One region of the Pseudoalteromonas sp. ND6B genome, then DNA from elsewhere that is predicted to be linked to it. Evidence: predicted binding sites of a transcription regulator. Region 1 holds the regulator's gene; each other region holds the start of a gene.
What was found. The regulator LexA, encoded in region 1, represses DNA repair genes until DNA is damaged. The targets are predictions, from matches to a motif close to TACTGTATNNNNATACAGTA.
Positions count from the first base shown of each region.

Region 2: a site for LexA is predicted at 3,244-3,263, ahead of ND6B_RS06575 (exonuclease domain-containing protein). Genes of this name have one in related genera too.
Region 3: a site for LexA is predicted at 2,563-2,582, ahead of ruvC (crossover junction endodeoxyribonuclease RuvC). Genes of this name have one in related genera too.

Region 1 is NZ_JQFL01000013.1:67,037-73,422, forward strand. It holds gene ND6B_RS15410 (SURF1 family protein) at 1-20, opposite strand, end outside; gene ND6B_RS20525 (DUF2909 family protein) at 35-343, shown strand; gene ND6B_RS15405 (cytochrome c oxidase subunit 3) at 246-1,121, opposite strand; gene ND6B_RS15400 (cytochrome c oxidase assembly protein) at 1,157-1,687, opposite strand; gene ctaD (cytochrome c oxidase subunit I) at 1,687-3,279, opposite strand; gene coxB (cytochrome c oxidase subunit II) at 3,279-4,421, opposite strand; gene lexA (transcriptional repressor LexA) at 4,915-5,532, opposite strand; gene ND6B_RS15380 (PaaI family thioesterase) at 5,731-6,174, shown strand; gene ND6B_RS15375 (hypothetical protein) at 6,204-6,386, opposite strand, start outside.
Region 2 is NZ_JQFL01000057.1:47,199-53,584, reverse strand. It holds gene ND6B_RS06565 (late competence development ComFB family protein) at 1-159, shown strand, start outside; gene ND6B_RS19975 (YbaM family protein) at 152-304, shown strand; gene ND6B_RS06570 (sel1 repeat family protein) at 307-834, opposite strand; gene ND6B_RS06575 (exonuclease domain-containing protein) at 1,075-3,231, opposite strand; gene ND6B_RS06580 (sugar porter family MFS transporter) at 3,718-5,142, shown strand; gene ND6B_RS20400 (hypothetical protein) at 5,345-5,695, shown strand; gene ND6B_RS19655 (OmpP1/FadL family transporter) at 5,602-6,386, shown strand, end outside.
Region 3 is NZ_JQFL01000004.1:3,357-9,742, forward strand. It holds gene ND6B_RS17030 (ABC transporter permease) at 1-2,499, shown strand, start outside; gene ND6B_RS17035 (ABC transporter ATP-binding protein) at 1-8, shown strand, start outside; gene ruvC (crossover junction endodeoxyribonuclease RuvC) at 2,632-3,156, shown strand; gene ruvA (Holliday junction branch migration protein RuvA) at 3,159-3,776, shown strand; gene ruvB (Holliday junction branch migration DNA helicase RuvB) at 3,784-4,791, shown strand; gene tolQ (protein TolQ) at 5,666-6,370, shown strand; gene tolR (protein TolR) at 6,357-6,386, shown strand, end outside.

The sequences.
Region 1 (6,386 bases):
TTAAATACAACTAACTGCATAAGGGTATAATCCAGTGATTATTAAAATTATTATTGTTCTACTGTTATTATTTATATTATTTAATTTATTTCGTGCTTTATTAATTATGGTGTCAGGGAAAACCAATGGACGCCCTATGTCTCACTTTTTAGGGCGTCGGGTGTTATTTTCTGTTGTGGTATTAGTGATGGTGATTGCCGCACTAAAACTTGGTTTTATTAAGGCAAATCAGTCTCCCTTAATCACTAAAGCACATACACAAATACAAACAAACACAGCCAAACAACATCAACAAAATGCCAGTACCAAGCTGCAGCTTGAAAGGCAAAGTGCTTATCTTTAGTGAAATGTCCTTTCATAATGCGTAAAAACACCACCAATAAAATAATTGTTCCTAAGGTGACGTGCATGCCGTGAAAGCCGGTTAACAAAAAGAAGGTATTGCCATAAATGCCCGCATCAAGGGTTAAGTTAAGATCGTTATAAGCATATATATACTCTTCTACCTGCAGCCCTAAAAAGCACACTCCGAGTAAAATGGTCGCTCCCAAGCATACTTTGAGTGGGGTACGTTTATTATTTTCCATCGCCACATGGGCAAAATGTAAAGTTACCGACGAGGCCAGCAAAATAAGGGTGTTGATAAGCGGCAACCCTTGCCAGCCCATCGCTTGGGTCGAAGTGCCTCCTGGGGTATTTAGCAATGGCCACATGGCTTCAAACGTCGGCCACAATACTTCATTTGTCATGGCGTTGTTATCCGCACCTCCAAGCCAAGGCACAGAAAACATGCGAGCATAAAAAAGCGCCCCAAAAAATGCCATGAAGAACATCACTTCTGAAAAAATAAACCAGCTCATACCTTGCCTAAAAGAACGGTCCATTTGTGCAGAATAAAGCCCTTGATCAGACTCGTGTATGACATTTTTAAACCAGCTAAACAGCATGTAAAGGAGTACAGCTATACCTACGTATAACAAGTAAACGCCATTACCACCCTCTTTGCCCATATCCATTACGGTTAAGGCTGCGCCTACCGCAATAAAAAATAACGCAACTGCCCCAACTATTGGCCATGGACTTTGCTCTGGTACATAATAATGTTCATATTTTTGATTCATTTTATTTGCTCCTAGTTTTTCACTAGTTTTATAAGCTAGTTATTACTGGCTACTAGCCGCTCGCTAATATCAAATACGGTATAAGACAGGGTTAACTCTTCTACATCACTGGGTAATTCAGTATCTACATAAAACAATAATGTAAACTCCAGCTCTTCACCTGCCTTTAACGGTTGCTGATCAAAGCAAAAACACGCTATTTTGTGTAAATACTTGGCCGCTTTTCCTGGTGCTACCGACGGTATAGCCTGCATTACTTTATCTTCATTACTGTTATTTTTAGCGCTAAACTTAACTTCACGCATAGCCCCAGGCTTTACATCTACACTGTACTCTTTAGATTTAACTTCAAAAGGCGCACCACTTTGCGCATGCGTAGTGAAACTAACGCTGACTTCTCTATTTTCAGTGACCAAGGTACTTTGCTGTGCCTGCTCTAACGAGGGCTTACCATTAAGCCCCGTTATATCGCAAAACACGTCATACAAAGGGACCATGGCAAATGCAAATGCAAACATTGCAATGCAAATCACCACCAGCTTTTTTAATAACGGCAAGTGAGTCATTATTTAATGTCCGGCGGCGTTGAGAACGTATGATAAGGCGCAGGTGAATCAACTTCCCATTCAAGCCCCTCAGCTCCATCCCAAACTTTTGCAGGCACTTTGTCGCCCCCTTTTGCACATTTATACACAACCACCACAAATAATAATTGCGATAAACCAAAGGCAAACCCACCTATACTAATAATGGCGTTAAAATCAGCAAACTGTAGCGCATAATCTGGAATACGGCGTGGCATACCGGCTAACCCCACAAAATGCATTGGGAAAAACAGCACATTTACACTTATTAACGACAACCAAAAATGCCATTTTGCTAAGGTAATATTGAACATGTTTCCGGTCCATTTTGGCAGCCAATAATAAGCCCCCGCCATAATAGAAAACACCGCGCCCGTTACGAGTACATAATGAAAGTGTGCAACCACAAAATAGGTATCATGATATTGGAAATCGGCAGGTGTAATCGCTAGCATCAACCCCGAAAAACCACCTAAAGTAAACAACACAATAAATGCGATACTAAACAGCATTGGCACTTCAAAGCTAATAGACCCGCGCCACATAGTCGCTACCCAGTTAAATACTTTTACGCCGGTAGGTACCGATATCAGCATAGTCGCGTACATAAAAAACAACTCACCCGCCACGGGCATACCAGTGGTAAACATATGATGCGCCCACACAATAAAGCTCAACAAGGCAATGGAGGAGGTGGCATACACCATAGAGGCATAACCAAATAGTTTTTTACGTGAAAAGGTGGGAACAATCGTAGAAATAATGCCAAAGGCAGGCAAAATCATAATATAAACTTCAGGGTGACCAAAAAACCAAAAAATATGTTGGAACATCACCGGATCGCCACCACCAGCGGCATCAAAGAAACTGGTCGCGAAGTATTTATCGGTGAGCACCATAGTAACTGCACCAGCAAGTACCGGCATAACTGCAATAAGTAAAAACGCCGTGATCAACCATGTCCACACAAATAACGGCAGCTTCATCCACGTCATACCCGGAGCACGCATATTTACTATGGTGACCACCACATTAATGGCCCCCATAATCGAACTAATACCCATAATATGCACAGCAAATACAAACATTGCTGTGTTGTCGTTACTATAAGTGGTGGAAAGCGGCGCGTAAAAGGTCCAACCAAATGCAGGGCCACCACCAGGCATAAATAATGAAGCTAATAGGATTAAAAACGCAAACGGTAAAATCCAAAAGCTCCAGTTATTCATTCTCGGTAAGGCCATATCTGGCGCACCAATCATTAGCGGGATCATCCAGTTTGCCAAGCCGGTAAAGGCTGGCATAACCGCACCAAACACCATTATTAAACCATGCACTGTGGTCATTTGATTAAAAAAGTGAGGATCAACCAGTTGTAGGCCCGGCTGAAATAACTCAGCTCGAATAACCATCGCCATTGCCCCACCAATTAAAAACATGGTGAGTGAAAAAATTAAATATAAGCTACCTATATCTTTATGGTTGGTTGTAAATAACCAGCGCTTAAAGCCTGTGGCAGGTTGATGGGCATGATGAGCCTCATTGGTATTAGGTTGTTCTGCAATGCTACTCATTATTTAGCCTCCCCATCAGCATCCAGTGCCGCTTGTATCTCGCTCGGTTGAATTACATCACCAGTGTCATTACCCCACGCGTTGCGTTTATAGGTAATAACAGCTGCTATTTGCTTGATTGATAATTGCTTTGCGAAAGACTGCATAGCCGTACCTGGTTTACCGTGGAGCAAAATATCTATATGCCCTTTGATATCACCTATGACTATTGGGCTGCCTTTAAGAGCCGGAAAAACACCCGGCAAGCCTAATCCTGTTGGCTGATGGCACGCCGCGCAGCTCGCCATATAAACCTGCTCACCAAGCGCCATCAGCTCTTCTTTTGGTACAACTTGGTCTAATAACGCAGCGTCTGCTGCAGCTGCTTTTTGCTTGGCTTGTTTAGCCTCTGCTAACCACGTTTTGAAGTCTTCTTCAGTTTTAGCTTCTACCACAACAGGCATAAAACCATGATCTTTACCGCAAAGCTCTGCACACTGCCCACGGTAAGTACCAACCTCATTAATATTGGTCCATGTTTCATTAATAAACCCAGGGTTTGCATCTTTTTTAACGGCAAAGTCAGGCACCCACCATGAGTGAATAACATCATCTGAAGTCATTAAAAAACGTACTTTTTGATTAATTGGTAGTACCAGCGGTTTATCGACCTCGAGTAAATAATTCGGGTTTTTATCAGCAAGGTTGGTTATTTCATTTTGAGGTGTAGCTAGCATGGAATAAAACTCAACGTCCTCCCCCATATACTCGTAATGCCACTTCCACTGTGAGCCTGTAATTTTAATGGTGAGATCAGCTTTGCTGGCATCCTCCATGGCAATTAAGGTTTTAGTCGCAGGAATGGCCATAACAATTAATATGACAAAAGGGATCGCAGTCCACAGTATTTCTACTTTGGTGCTTTCATGGAATTGGGCAGGGACAGCCCCTTTAGATTTGCGATGATGAATGAGTGCCCAAAACATAATGGCAAACACGATCACCCCAATCACACAACATATTAAAAAAATAGTCATGTGCAGTTGGTATACATTATTACTTATATCGGTTACGCCTTTACGCATATTATATTGGCTATTAGCAAGCACATTCTGCGAAAAAACAAACAATATAAGCCACAAGGAAGAACTCAGCTTACCCATGTGACGGCTCCTTTGATGCTATTGCTGACGCAAAGCGAAGAGGCATACGGCTTAAACGCCTATTCGTTATTTTTATTTTTTATAAGGGTGCTGGATTTAGTAAATGTGTGTTCTCAAAACGACTAAGCTGTGAGTTATTTTTATTCCAGCTCTTTAATAACTAGTTAAAAAATAAACAATAAGCAAGGTGAGTATGAAAAATAAACAAGGTGTATTTTTTAAAATGCGCAGCTAAAAAAATAGCAACTAGTCAGGCAATTAATCTAAGAGTCAGGTTTAGTAAGGGGTGTATTGAAATTACAGGATAGAAATATAAAAAATTGTTAACTTAAAAAAGCAGAGTAAATTTGTTTATTTATAAAGTATTTAGTGATTTTATTTATGATAGGAGAAGCACTTAACAACATATAGTCATACATTTGATAAGTTAGACATTGTGCTGCTAACAAACCCAGCGCCTAATCACTATTAAGCGCTAAATTATGCTTTAATACTACATCCAGTCAGCGTTACGAATAACACCTACCGCTAAGCCTTCAATATTGAACGACTCATTTTCTAAATCGACCTCAATAGCTGAAAACTCATCATTTTCAGCATGTAAGAGTACTTTTCTGCCCGCTTTTTCTAAACGCTTCACGGTTACATCGTCGTCAACACGGGCAACAATAACTTGTCCATTTTCGGCAACTTGGGTTTTATGCACAGCAAGTAAATCACCATCCATAATACCAATGTCTTTCATACTCATACCGTTAACACGCAATAAAAAATCGGCCGCAGGTTTAAACATTAAAGGGTCAATTTTACAGTGGCTTTCTACATGCTGTTGCGCCAATATAGGCTCACCGGCAGCCACCCTGCCAATTAAAGGTAAGCCTAACTGCTCTGGCTCCTCTTCTTCAACAAGCTGAATGCCCCGACTCGCGCCTGGCTTCATTTTAATCACACCTTTTTTGGCCAGTGCTTTTAAGTGTTCTTCTGCAGCATTCGCACTTTTAAAACCCAGTGTTTGTGCAATTTCGGCACGTGTAGGAGGCATACCAGTGTCTTTAATAAACACTTTAATGAGTTCGAGTATTTGCGCTTGGCGTTTCGTTAATGGTCGCATACAACTGGTTTTCCATACAGTACAATTAACTGTGAGTATATACAGTTATTTAAAAATCGCAAATATAAATTAATGCCTTATATGCCGTTATCATCAAACAATAACCTACTTTAAAAGCAGGGTGATAAATGTAATTATTAGCAACGCATTATCATATTAATAAATTTTAATTCTCAATTACTTATCCAAGGAGCTAGCATGAGTATTTGGCATCAACCGATTACATTAGAGTTTTGTAAGCAATTAGATCAAGGTATTACAGGCCAAGGGACACTCATGAAAACCATGGGAATAGAAATCAGTGAAATTGGTGATGACTACTTAGTGGCAACTATGCCGGCAATTCCAGAGCATCATAACCCTATGGGTATCGTTCATGGTGGTGCAAATGTGGTGCTTGCTGAAACAGTAGCAAGTTATGCCGCTAATTTTGTGGTTGATTTCAATCGGTTTTATTGTGTTGGCCAAGAGATCAGTGCAAGTCATTTAAAGGCATCACGCAATGGCACATTAACGGCCACAGCGAGAGCTTATCATATCGGCAAGCGCAGCTCGGTTTGGGATATTAAAATAACCAATAGCCGCAATGAGCTTTGCTGCGTATCACGTATGACCGCAGCCGTAGTAGAGCGAAAAGGCTAGTAAGTCAATTAACCAAGGTTGAAATTAAATTACTTTTCGAAAGGGTAAATAGTAATTTCTACGCCTGCACCAATTGCAGATATACGTAACAAGGTATCTGCATGTAAGGCTTGGTTAAAGCATTTTGGCGAAGTGCCAGACTCAAACCCAATATCGAAAGTTCTGCGTGAACAACTCAACCATTGCTTTAATGCATTGCGTGAACACGACTC
Region 2 (6,386 bases), on a different contig from region 1:
ACAGTGCTCAATCAGTTACCCCCACGTTATATTCGATACGATGTAGACATGGCGTTTTATTTAACTCAAACAGATCGTTTAGATATGCAGCAGCGCGTTGAACTTGCCATTAACTTTGCGATTGATCAGATTGCTAAAAAGAAAGATATTAATGAGTAACCCGCTAGAAGACGCCCCTACACACGTAAAACTGGCTGTTGATTTAATTATGATATTAGAGCAACACGACGTAGAGCCCGAAGAAGTATTAAAAGCGCTCGATATCGTAAAAAGTGACTTTGAGAAAAAGCTAGTTAGTAACTAGCTTTACTCTATTGTTTGTATTTCATGAACGGTGACAATACCATCGTGTTTATTACAATCAATTTTAATTTCGCCGAATGTTCGTCTCGGTGATGTTGACCTACGGCAGGTCATGTTTTGAGCTTTAACACCAAACTGCTCAATATAAACTGCAACAATTGCATCTATTTCTTGCTTCTCGTGTGTTGTCGCAGCAGTATAAAAAGTATCATATTGTTGTGACCAATTTTCAACGCCTGCTTCTGCAGCAACACCCAACCACCCCATACCAAGCTTAGTTGATTGCTCTAAATATTGCCCTTTTAAAAACATAAACGCTAGGGTGTATTGTGCACTTTTATAGCCCAATGCAGCGGGCTCTTCTAAATAGTTAAAAGCCTCTTCAAACTCCCCTTTTCTGTATGCCTTAACACCATTATATTCTTTTTTCTTCATGGTATTATCGCTGTAAAGACTGACTGGTGACGAATTGCAGCCAGTTATTAAAGCCACCAATACGAGCAAAGTGGCACTCAATCGTTGATGATTCATTATTATCCTTAATTTATTATTTTTTTTGCTCAGAAACATAACCACTTTTAAAGCATCTGCCCTAAAACCTGTTAACATAAATTTAATATTATCATGGGATTGCAAAGCTTACAGCGATTATTTTTATAAGCGCAGTTTTAATCGCCCATTAAAAATAGATAAACCTATTTTTTTAATACCCTGTATTTATACACAAGGTACTTTACTTTACGCACAATGCATTTAACTGACGTAAATCTATCACTGACTGTCCGTTTGCTGAACCAGTAATAATAACTGCGCGGCCGCTTTGGCATCGTCTAATGCACGGTGATGATTGGTTAAGTCTAAATTAAAGTGTGCCGATAAATTACCGAGTGAGTATGACTTTAATCCCTTAAATGCTTTGCGTGATTCAACGACTGTACACAGTTTCGGCATTTTAAAATTAATTCCTATCCTCTCAAGCTCTTTTTTAATAAAGCCATAATCAAAATTAACATTATGCGCCACAAAAATACTACCCGAAATTTTATCCAATAAAGTCGAAGCAATGTCGCTAAATATAGGCGCATCACTTACCATGGCGTCGTTAATACTGGTTAGTTTGGTAATAAAACGAGGGATGGGTCGCTCTGGGTTTATCAATGTGGTCCATGTATCAACTATTTCGCCCTGCTTTACTTTAACAATACCAATTTCGGTAATGCGGTTACCGCCTTTGAGGCCTCCTGTAGTTTCAATATCTACCACACTATAAATACGGTTAGGGTCTACATACCACTTCACCGCTGCAATATTGACTTTAAAACCACTGTTTTTTAAATTATCGATGCTCACTAGCTGGTTTCTTTTAAGCTTGTCTCCGGGCGCTTTTACCTCTTCAAAATGAACTGCGCTGTTATCAACAATCATTAAATCGGGGTAACCATCTTTTAATTGTCGGTAGTTTTTTGCCATGTTTTTTAAATGGCTTAATAGCGCATTTATCGGGCTGTTTAAAATAAGCTTCTCTAATGGCTTTAATACATCTTTGTGCCATCTAAATAAGCCATTTGGTTGCTCATAATACTTCGCTGCATGGTTACACACTAAACGCAGCAATTTTTGGGTACTATTACACGCAGCCAGCCGCGCCTCTACTTGCGAGGATTGATTTAAATAAAATGTATCTGTTTTTAAGGCTTGCGGGTAAATATCAAACTCATTGCAGGGTGGGGTTGGGGTTTCAATAAAAAGTTCCTGCCAAAAAACCAGCGCAAATAAGCTTTGCCACAAGGTATTCTCAGTATAAAAAACCTGCTTGCCTTGACGAGTGTAGTGATCACTTACACCTAACTCAACATCGCCACGGTAAAGTTCATCAACTTCTATAATACAGCGTGTACTGGCTAACATTTCACTAAGCCGTGAGCGTGTTTGCTTGTTAAATTTGCGCATTAAAAAGTCATCCGCAAAGTACAGTAACTCATCGGTGAGCGGATTTTCTATAATTTTCTCAAGTTGCGCCTTTACCCATTCTTTATTACCTAAACGGTATTGCTCTCTTATTTGAATTTCTAGGGCGTGCGCATCATCCTCGCAGGAATTAAGTACATCAAACGCTAATACAGGGTTAGTTTTTTTTAGTTGCTTATAAAGTATGACCAATAACTTATTCTTTAGCTCTCGAGCTACAACCCCTACTGCTAATTCATTTATTAATTGTTTTGCTAGCATCTCATTTTCATTGTCATCTTTCGCGTTTTTAACGGCTAACCGAAAACGGTTTAACACATAGTTAGATTGCGCTTCCTCAATTGAGTCAAAGCGAGACAAACTTTCATGATGTCCTTGCCTAACAGGAGTTACCCCTAAATCTCTTAGTACAAACCGGTTTTGATGATTAACATCACCGGCACTGAGCCTGCCAATATACAAAAATTCAAAATACTGGTAACACTCATCTCTATTATTGATCACATACTGATTATACAAATGCGAAAGACGCTCTGGCTTAGATTCAAAAAATGAAATAGCGACTTCAACTAAACAACTTTTAGCTGCACTTTTTTTAAATAATGGTGGCTGCTCTTGTTGAGATAACAACTCAATTAAGGCCGGCTTTGTTAGATGACTAAGCAGTTGCTTAGCGTCTGCTTGTGAGGGTTCACAGATTAACCCAGCTGTTTTTAAATTAAAAAGTGACTGATAAGGCGAAATAATCTCTTCATAATTTAATGACTGAGTTTGCACTAAATAAGGCTTACGAGAATAAATACGTGCTAGCATGCATTGGCTTTGCTCGTCGAGGGTGTTTATTTTATTAATAAATGTAATGTGCTTTTGCTCAAGTAAATGCATACATTTATCGCTCACAAAGCCTATTAGCTCTTTAAAATGTGCCAAATAATATTTTGCTGGTAACTCTTTTCTCATAAAAACCGCCAATACTGTATATAAAAACAGTATAATTATTTGAGCGCTTTTAGCAACCCAATTAGGAGTTAATAGCCTTTTAGAATTTAAATTGATTCAATCTCGGGCGCTTTAATTTCAGCGAGGTTTGTTACCTAATAAACTAAGTTAAAACCGAGCACCCTTTTTATACCCTGGCCCTTATCTTCACCTGTGTAGATAGCAGAACCCTTCAAGCAGTGCGTGTTTAAAATTAACGAAGCGTTAGTACCTATTTACGGGCATTCACATGGCAAAAGATCTATTTTGCTTAAAAACCAAACACACTGCTGAAACTTCAATCTCAAAAGATAAACAGACCCTCGCGCAACTCAATTAATTTATTTATGCATACGTATTACTATTGAAATATCTTTTTTAGCGTGATTACTCTGTGCTAAGGTTGCCCGCAAATTATTAGTGGTACTTTAACTTCATTACACATAATAAAAATTAGGATTGAACAACATGACAACACAGCATGCAACTAAAGGTGAGCAAAGCGCAGCGGCAAAGTGCTCACTTTTATACGTTATTTTTATATCGGCTGTTGCCGCCATTGGTGGCTTTTTATTTGGTTTTGATTCAGGCGTTATAAACGGCACTGTATCGGCGTTAGGTAATACATTTAACTCAAGCAGTGTAGCAACAGGGTTTAATGTTGCCTCTGTTTTACTTGGTTGTGCGCTGGGTGCTTTAGCTGCTGGCCCATTAGCTGACAAATTTGGCCGTCGCGCTATTATGATTGTCACTGCACTTATATTTGCTATCAGTGCATTTGGCTCTGGTATTGCTGATAGCTCAGCTGAGTTTATTTTTTACCGCTTATTTGGTGGATTAGGTATCGGTGCGGCATCTGTTTTAGCGCCTGCTTATATAGCAGAAGTTGCTCCTGCCAGCTTACGCGGTCGCTTAGCTACACTGCAGCAGCTTGCTATAGTTCTTGGTCTATTTGCTGCCTTTTTAAGTAACTACCTAATTGCTAATGCCGCAGGCGGTGCCGAGGGTATTTTACTGTTAGACTTAGCTGCATGGCGCTGGATGTTTTGGGCTGAACTGGTTCCTGCAGGCTTATTTTTGATTGGCGTACTTTTTATTCCTGAGTCACCGCGTTACTTAGTCGCACAAGGCAAGCTTAAACACGCTAAAACTGTATTTAATAAAATTTCAAACGATGATGCTGATGCGCAAATCAGTGACGTGAAGCAGTCTCTGCAAAGTGATAAAAAACCAAGTATTCGCGACTTATTTATTGATGGCAGTAAAAAAGTACACCCTATTGTTTGGGTGGGTGTAGCTTTATCAGTTTTCCAACAATTTGTTGGTATTAACGTGGTATTTTATTACGGTTCAGAACTTTGGCAAGCCGCTGGTTTTGATGAATCACAATCACTGTTTATAAACGTGCTTGCGGGTACCACTAATATTTTATCGACCTTTATAGCTATTGCTTTAGTCGATAAAGTAGGTCGTAAGCCACTATTATTGGTAGGTAGCATAGGTATGTTTATTAGTTTAAGTGCACTTACCTACACCTTTGGTAGCGCTGGACTTGATGAAGCGGGCAAGTTAGCACTTAGCGAAAATATGGGTACCTTTGCATTAATAATGGCTAACCTGTTTGTGGTATTTTTTGGCTTAAGCTGGGGCCCAATTGTGTGGGTACTGCTTGGTGAAATGTTTAATAACCGCATCCGTGGTGCAGCGCTTGCAGTTGCTGCTAGTGCGCAGTGGATAGCTAACTTTGCTATTACTATGACCTTCCCTATCATGCTAGGTAGTATTGGTTTAGCAGGCGCCTATGGCTTTTACACTCTCTCAGCGTTTATTAGTGTGTTCTTTGTGGTTAAATACATTAAAGAAACACGCGGCATGAAATTAGAGTCAATGTAATCACTTGGCTGGAGTAAAATAGCGCTTAATAATGCTGTTTTACTCCAGCGTATTTAACCCTCCTTTGTAAGCCCTTTCATTTACCTGTTCCTCATCCACAAACAATATGCTTTTTTAGTATATATAATCTTTTAAAGTTCTTTTTTGGAATATAAAAAGTTAGCTATTGTTCGCCAACTTTCTCTACTTAGTCTCAATTTAAATGAAAAAACAGTTACTCTCAGGCCTTGTTTTCACCTCTGCATTAAGCACATTTAATGTATTTGCAACGAATGGCTATTTTACCCATGGCTACGGTATGACTCACAAAGGCATGGCAGGTGCTGGTGTAGCGTTATCAGAAGAATTAATGTCGGGTGCAAATAACCCGGCTACTTTTTCAGCTAATGGCACGCAAATGTCGGTAGGTATAGAATTATTTGCTCCTGAGCGTAACTACACCGCTGCAAAGGTAGATGAATACTTTCCCAATGCACTGTATTTGGACGCAACCACCAAAAAAGTGATAACAGCTTATTTGCAATTCCCGAATTTGCTATTGGCCATCAACTAAATGAGCGCATTAATATTGGCCTATTAGTTTACGGTAACGGCGGAATGAACACAGAATATGTGGCTGATTCTGCCCCTCAAGGCACATTTTATGGCGGCACCACCGGTGTTGACTTAAAACAGTTATTTGTCAGCCCAACCATGAGCTATCAATTAAATGAACAAATACGCCTAGGTGTATCTGCTATTTATGTAGTGCAACAATTTGAAGCACAAGGTTTGGCAAATTTTGCCGCCTTTTCGCAAAAGCCAGAGGCGCTGTCTAATAATGGCGTTGATACCAGCACAGGCATTGGAATGCAACTTGGGATCAGCCACATTATTAACTCGTCATTTAGCTGGGGCGCCAGTTACCGTTCATCAGTGTCTATGGATGAATTTGACCGTTACAGCGGCCTGTTTGCAGAGCAAGGCGGGTTTGATTTACCAAACTCTATTCAGCTCGGTACCGCTTGGCAGTTTTTACCATCGCACCAAGTGGTGTTTGATTGGCAAAAAATAAATTACAGTGAAGTAAAAAGTATCGCCAACCCTATTACTAATTTAATGTCAGCGCCACTAGGGGCTGAAGCCGGAGCAGGCTTTGGTTGGCACGATATGAGTATTTATAAACTGGGTTATCAATGGCAACGCACTGAGCAACAAAAAATTAGGTTTGGTGCTTCTTATACTGAGCAACCCATTTCATCATC
Region 3 (6,386 bases), on a different contig from region 1:
TGGGCTAAATTAGCGCTTAAACTATTTTCTCGTGAGTTTCGCCGTGGTGAACTAACCGTAATAAGTGCTGCCATTGCACTGGCGGTATTAACCGTGCTTACTTTATCTATGGTAACTGAGCGAATTGCAGAAAGTATTGCGCAAAAAAGCAGTGCATTTATAGCAGCAGATCGTGTTCTTGCCAGCAACCACGCCATAGATACCGCCTTTATAACCAAAGCAGAACAACAAAACTTACAAACTGCACAAATGGTGTACTTTGACACTATGCTGTTTGCAAACGATCAAATGCAGTTTAGCTCGGTAAAGGCGGCATCAAACAGTTACCCGCTTAAAGGCCAATTGAAAGTTAAGTCGGGTTTGAATGCTCAAACTGAGGTTGCACCCGGTGCGCCAAGCCCTGGTAACGTATGGTTAAGTGAGTCAGTTTTTTATAGCTTAAACATAAACGTAGGCGACCAAGTTGAATTAGGTGCCGCGTTATTTAATGTTGAAAAGGTGATTGTAGAAGAACCCGATGCGCCATTTAATGTGTTCTCTAGTAGCCGTAGGGTGCTCATAAACATAGATGATGTGGCAAAAACCGAAGTAATACAGCCAGGCAGTCGTGTATTTTACCGCCAGTTATATGCAGGTGATGAAAACGACATCAATAGTTTTTACGATTGGTTAAAGCCGCAACTCAAAGAAAACCAAAACTGGTATGGTGTAAAAGACCGCCAGTCTCCTATTTCAAACAGTTTAAACAGAGCCGAAAGCTTTTTATTGTTAGCAGGTTTACTGGGCATTATTTTAGCTGCAGTAGCCATTGCGGTGTCAGCTAAACGTTATTGTGAGCGCCAATACGACCCTGTCGCAATGATGAAAACTTTAGGCGGCAGCCGCGATATAATCCGCAAAATTTACCTTATGCACTTATTAATGGTGTGTACCATGGCGGTAGTTGTTGGCCTTGCTATTGGTTACGGCTTACAAGAAGTTGCAACTGGTTACCTTGCAAAAAGCATGGGAACCGAACTGCCTATGGCAGGGTTTAAACCGTGGTTAGTGGCCATTAGCACCGGGGTTATTTGTGCGGTTATGTTTTCTATTAAGCCATTGTTAGATTTATTTGATATTCCACCACTTAGAGTGCTTCGCCGTAATTTAGGCGATCGCCTTGCGGTAAGTAAAATCCATTTAGGACTTAGCGCCTTAACGGTATTTTTATTAATGTGGTTATTTAGTAACAATATTAAAATTACCCTTATTTTATTTGCCTCAACGCTTGCGCTTATTTTAGTGTTGTTTTTAATTTCTAAATTGATATTTGGCGGGGGTCGCAAGCTTGGCTTAAAGCCAGGTAACAGCTGGTCGTTGGCTATTGCGTCTATTCAAAAACGTGCCAACGTTAACGCGGTGCAGCTAATCAGTTTTTCGCTAGCGATTAAATTACTGTTGTTTTTAATTGTGCTAAAAAACGACATTATTTCGGATTGGCAGTCTCAGTTACCAAGCGATGCACCTAATGCCTTTTTGGTTAATATTACGCAAAATGAGCTGGATCCGGTAAATGAATACTTAGCGCAAAAAGGCATTCAAGTGTCGGAGTTTTACCCAACGATTCGTGGCCGCGTGAATGCAGTAAATGGCGAAGCAGTAGCACGTGAAGTGTCATTGCAAGACAACGAGAAAAAAGACGAAGAAGCCCGCTCAGGCATTGGCCGCGAGCTTAACTTAACTTGGCTTGACGAAGTCCCTTCACAAAATGACATTATCGATGGCCAGTGGTTTGGCGATGACGCAGTAGCTGAGGCCTCACTTGAAGAGTCGATGATGAAGCGCCTTGATGTGAAAATGGGCGATACCCTCACGTTTTTAATTGGTGCCCAGTCGTTCGACGCTAAAATTACCAGTGTACGTAAAGTTAATTGGGCTACGCTTAAACCTAACTTTTTCATTATTTTAAGCCCTGATGTGTTGAGCAGCTTTCCGGCCACGTATATTTCATCAGTACGTATTGAGCCTGAGCAAAAGCGCGACTTTAGCCAGCTATTGCGGGCATATCCCACTATTACAGCGATTGATGTAGACAACTTTGTTAAACAAATTCAATCGACTATTGAGCAAGTGTCGTTAGCTATTGGTTTTGTACTGGCTATAGTGGTGTTGTGTGGCGCGTTGGTACTTATATCGCAGGTGCAAGCGAGCTTAGGTGAGCGGATGCAAGAAATTGTGATACTGCGTACGTTAGGTGCTAAAAGCCGATTAATCAAAAATGCCACCTTGTATGAGTTTTTATTACTGGGCGGTTTAGCCGGACTGGTGGCTGCATTTTTCAGCGACATTGCGTTATTGATTGTTCAGCAGCAAATGTTTGATTTAGCGGGTAAGCTGCATCCTAACATTTGGATTATAGGCCCCGTTGCTGGCGGCGTGTTTGTAGCAGGATTAGGCTATTTTATGATTGCCCGTACGCTTAAACAAAATACCCAAGGCTTAGTACGCGCATTGGCGTAAACTTTCCAGCCAAATAGCGTTTAAATGCCTACTTTTTAAGTAGGCATTTTTGTTTTTGCTTTGTACTGGTAATTTATACAGTGCTCTGGCATTATTAGCACTATTAATAAATAACAATAATGAGAGTGCTGTTTGGCCATAATTTTAGGGATCGATCCGGGCTCGCGTTTAACGGGTTACGGTGTGGTTGCGCATCAAGGTGCCAAGTTTACATACTTAGGCAGTGGCTGTATTAAATTAGCCGATCATGACTTTCCCACCCGACTTAAAATGATTTACCAGGGCATTACGCAACTTATAGAGCAATTTTCGCCTGAAACATTTGCTATAGAAAAAGTATTTATGGCGCATAACCCTGATTCTGCTTTAAAGCTAGGTCAAGCCCGTGGTGCTGCGATTGTCGGTGCCTCTATGGCCGACTTACCGGTTTTTGAATACTCAGCACGGCAAATAAAGCAAGCCGTTGTGGGTAACGGTGGGGCAGATAAATCGCAAGTTCAACATATGGTTAAAAACATACTTAAACTGCCAGGTACGCCGCAAGCCGATGCGGCGGATGCGCTTGCAATTGCAATTTGCCATGCCCACTCTGAACAAAATTTAATAAAACTAGCGGGTAGCGCAAGCAAAACCGTTAGAGGACGTCTAAGGAAATAACAATGATAGGTCGCTTAAACGGCGTGTTAGTTGAAAAACAGCCCCCAGAAATACTATTAGAAGTGAGCGGCGTTGGCTACGAAGTACAAATGCCAATGACCTGTTTTTACGATTTGCCTAAAGTAGGCGACAACGCCATTGTGTACACTCATTTTGTAGTACGCGAAGACGCACAGTTATTGTTTGGCTTTAATAATAAAACCGAACGTGCGTTATTTAGAGAGCTGTTAAAAGCCAATGGAGTAGGGCCTAAATTAGGCTTAGCCATTTTGTCGGGCATGTCGGCGCAGCAGTTTGTAAGTTGTGTAAATAATGAAGATGCCACTGCCTTGGTTAAATTGCCAGGGGTGGGCAAAAAGACCGCAGAGCGCTTAGTGCTCGAAATGAAAGACAGATTAAAAAATTGGGGTAATGACTTATTTACCCCATTTAGCGATAGCGCCGTAATAGAGCCTGCGAGCGATGCAACTATAGCCAATAATGCGGCCGATGATGCGGTTTCGGCGTTAGTGGCGCTCGGTTATAAATTGCCACAAGCGCAAAAAGCAGTAAAATCAGTAAGCAAACCCGATATGTCGACTGAGGTTCTAATTAAAGAATCTTTGAAATCAATGCTGTGAGTAAATTATGATCGAAGCTGATCGCTTAGTAGATGCTGCTGAAAAAACCAACGAAGACACCATAGACCGTGCTATTAGGCCTAAGTTATTGGCCGACTATCGTGGTCAGCCGCATGTTAAGCAACAAATGGAAATATTTATTGAAGCTGCGCGCAGTCGTAGCGAAGCGTTGGATCACTTATTGATATTTGGCCCACCAGGCTTAGGTAAAACCACGCTTGCTAATATTGTGGCGAACGAATTAAACGTAAATATTAAAACCACGTCTGGGCCTGTGCTTGAAAAAGCGGGCGATTTAGCCGCATTGCTCACTAACCTTGAAGAGGGTGATGTACTGTTTATTGATGAAATTCACCGTTTGAGCCCGCAAGTTGAAGAAATACTCTACCCGGCAATGGAAGATTACCAGCTCGATATTATGATAGGTGAAGGCCCTGCTGCGCGTTCTATTAAGCTTGATTTACCCGCATTTACACTCATTGGTGCAACTACCCGTGCGGGATCATTAACTTCTCCACTGCGTGACCGTTTTGGTATTGTGCAGCGCTTAGAGTTTTACTCTGTGGAAGACTTATCGCATATTGTGGGGCGCTCAGCGCATTATCTTAGTTTAGAAATGTGTGACGATGGCGCGGCCGAAATAGCCAAACGTTCGCGCGGTACGCCACGTATTGCAAATCGTTTATTGCGCCGAGTGCGCGATTACACCCAAGTAAAGTCAGACGGTACGGTTAATGCTGAGGTGGCCCAACAAGCCCTCGACATGATTGACGTTGATAAAAGCGGTTTTGATTACATGGATCGTAAATATTTACTCGCCATCATCGAAAAGTTTATGGGTGGCCCTGTTGGCCTTGACAACTTAGCCGCGGCAATAGGCGAAGAGAAAGAAACCATAGAAGATGTGATTGAACCCTTTTTAATTCAACAAGGATTTATTCAGCGTACGCCGCGAGGGCGAATTGTCTCTGATAATGCGTACCACCATTTTGGCTTGTTACCTAAAAAAGATTAAATAACCAGAATAACTAGACTCTTTCTAAAGCCACTGTCATTTTAACGACAGTGGCTTTTTAGTATGAGCAAAAGCTAAATTTAGACGTATTTTACTTTGCCAATAATTCACTGAGCGTTAAGACATATCAGGCTATTGTGCGCCTGCTGTAACGTTACTGAGGCCGAGTGTAGCTGATTTGACAAATTGCGGGCAAAAAAAAGCCCGCAAATAATGCGGGCAAACAACAAGTTTAAGGAAGTAATCTAGGGAACTACGTTTTACTTATTGAGGTCATACCCCAAGAAGTAAAAAAGTAATACGAAATAAATCATATTACGAAGAACTGGATTCAATGAAATAGCTTTCATTTAATGCGCTAGCTCGGTATGGGAGAATAATACCGAAGCGGCAGAATTTGTTCAAACTAGAAAATTTATATTTTCAGATTAAAAAAACTAATAGCAGGGGTTTTCTGTTTTTACTTAATGTTGCATGTTAATTAACCATTAATTCTATAAGTTAATGAAATGCTTTGTTTATGTATATTAACATATAAACGTTCGGTATTAGTTTTACTATTACGTTAAGGTAAGCGTGTAGTGTTTATGAGTGCTTATGCATTAATTTTGAATAAACAGCGTATTTTTGTGACTCTTTAGTGAAATTAAGCGGGCTTACAGATAGCTTTATTGTTATTTATTTATACAGTAAAACAAGAGTTAAGTAGTAAAACTATTTTTTTAACGTTTTTTGTTGGCTATTCACAGCAATATCGTTGTCAGCAGGAAATACACTAGATACACTAGCTGAACTTTAATGGTGGCTAATGTGTTACAAAGTTACCTTACTCAAATAAATCAATTTGATGTTTTTAATTATTTAGGAGTTTAACGTGGGATCAGGGCTTAATTTTTTAGATCTAATTCTAGAAGCCAGTTTGCTTGTGCAATTAGTAATGCTAGCGTTGGTTGCTATGTCGGTTATGTCGTGGGCTATTATTTTTCAACGTAAAAAAGCCATCTCTGACGCCTTAGCAAATGCCAAAAAATTTGAGCAACGTTTTTGGTCTGGTGTTGACCTAAGTAAGCTATATAACGAAATTTCATCACGCGGTGGTCAATCAACGGGTATTGAAGCGTTATTCACCTCAGGTTTTAAAGAGTTTGCACGCCACAAAAAAAATACCTTTCAAAGTGCAGGCATTGTTATGGAAGGCACGTACCGTTCAATGCGGGTTGCGCTTTCTCGTGAAATAGAAAAACTAGAATCAAGCTTATCGTTTTTAGCAACCGTTGGGTCAATTAGCCCCTACATAGGTTTGTTTGGTACAGTATGGGGTATTATGAATGCCTTTATTGCCTTAGGTGAAGTAAAACAAGCAACCTTACAAATGGTTGCACCAGGTATAGCAGAAGCTTTGATTGCAACAGCAATGGGTTTATTTGCGGCTATTCCTGCCGTTATTGCCTATAACCGATTTGCTAATAAAGTTGAAAAGTTAGAATCTCATTACATTAACTTTATGGAAGAATTTGCCAATATTTTACACCGTCAAGCAGCTACCCAAATAGAGGCTCAAGCGAATGTACCAGCGTAAAAAGCGTCGCCCAGTC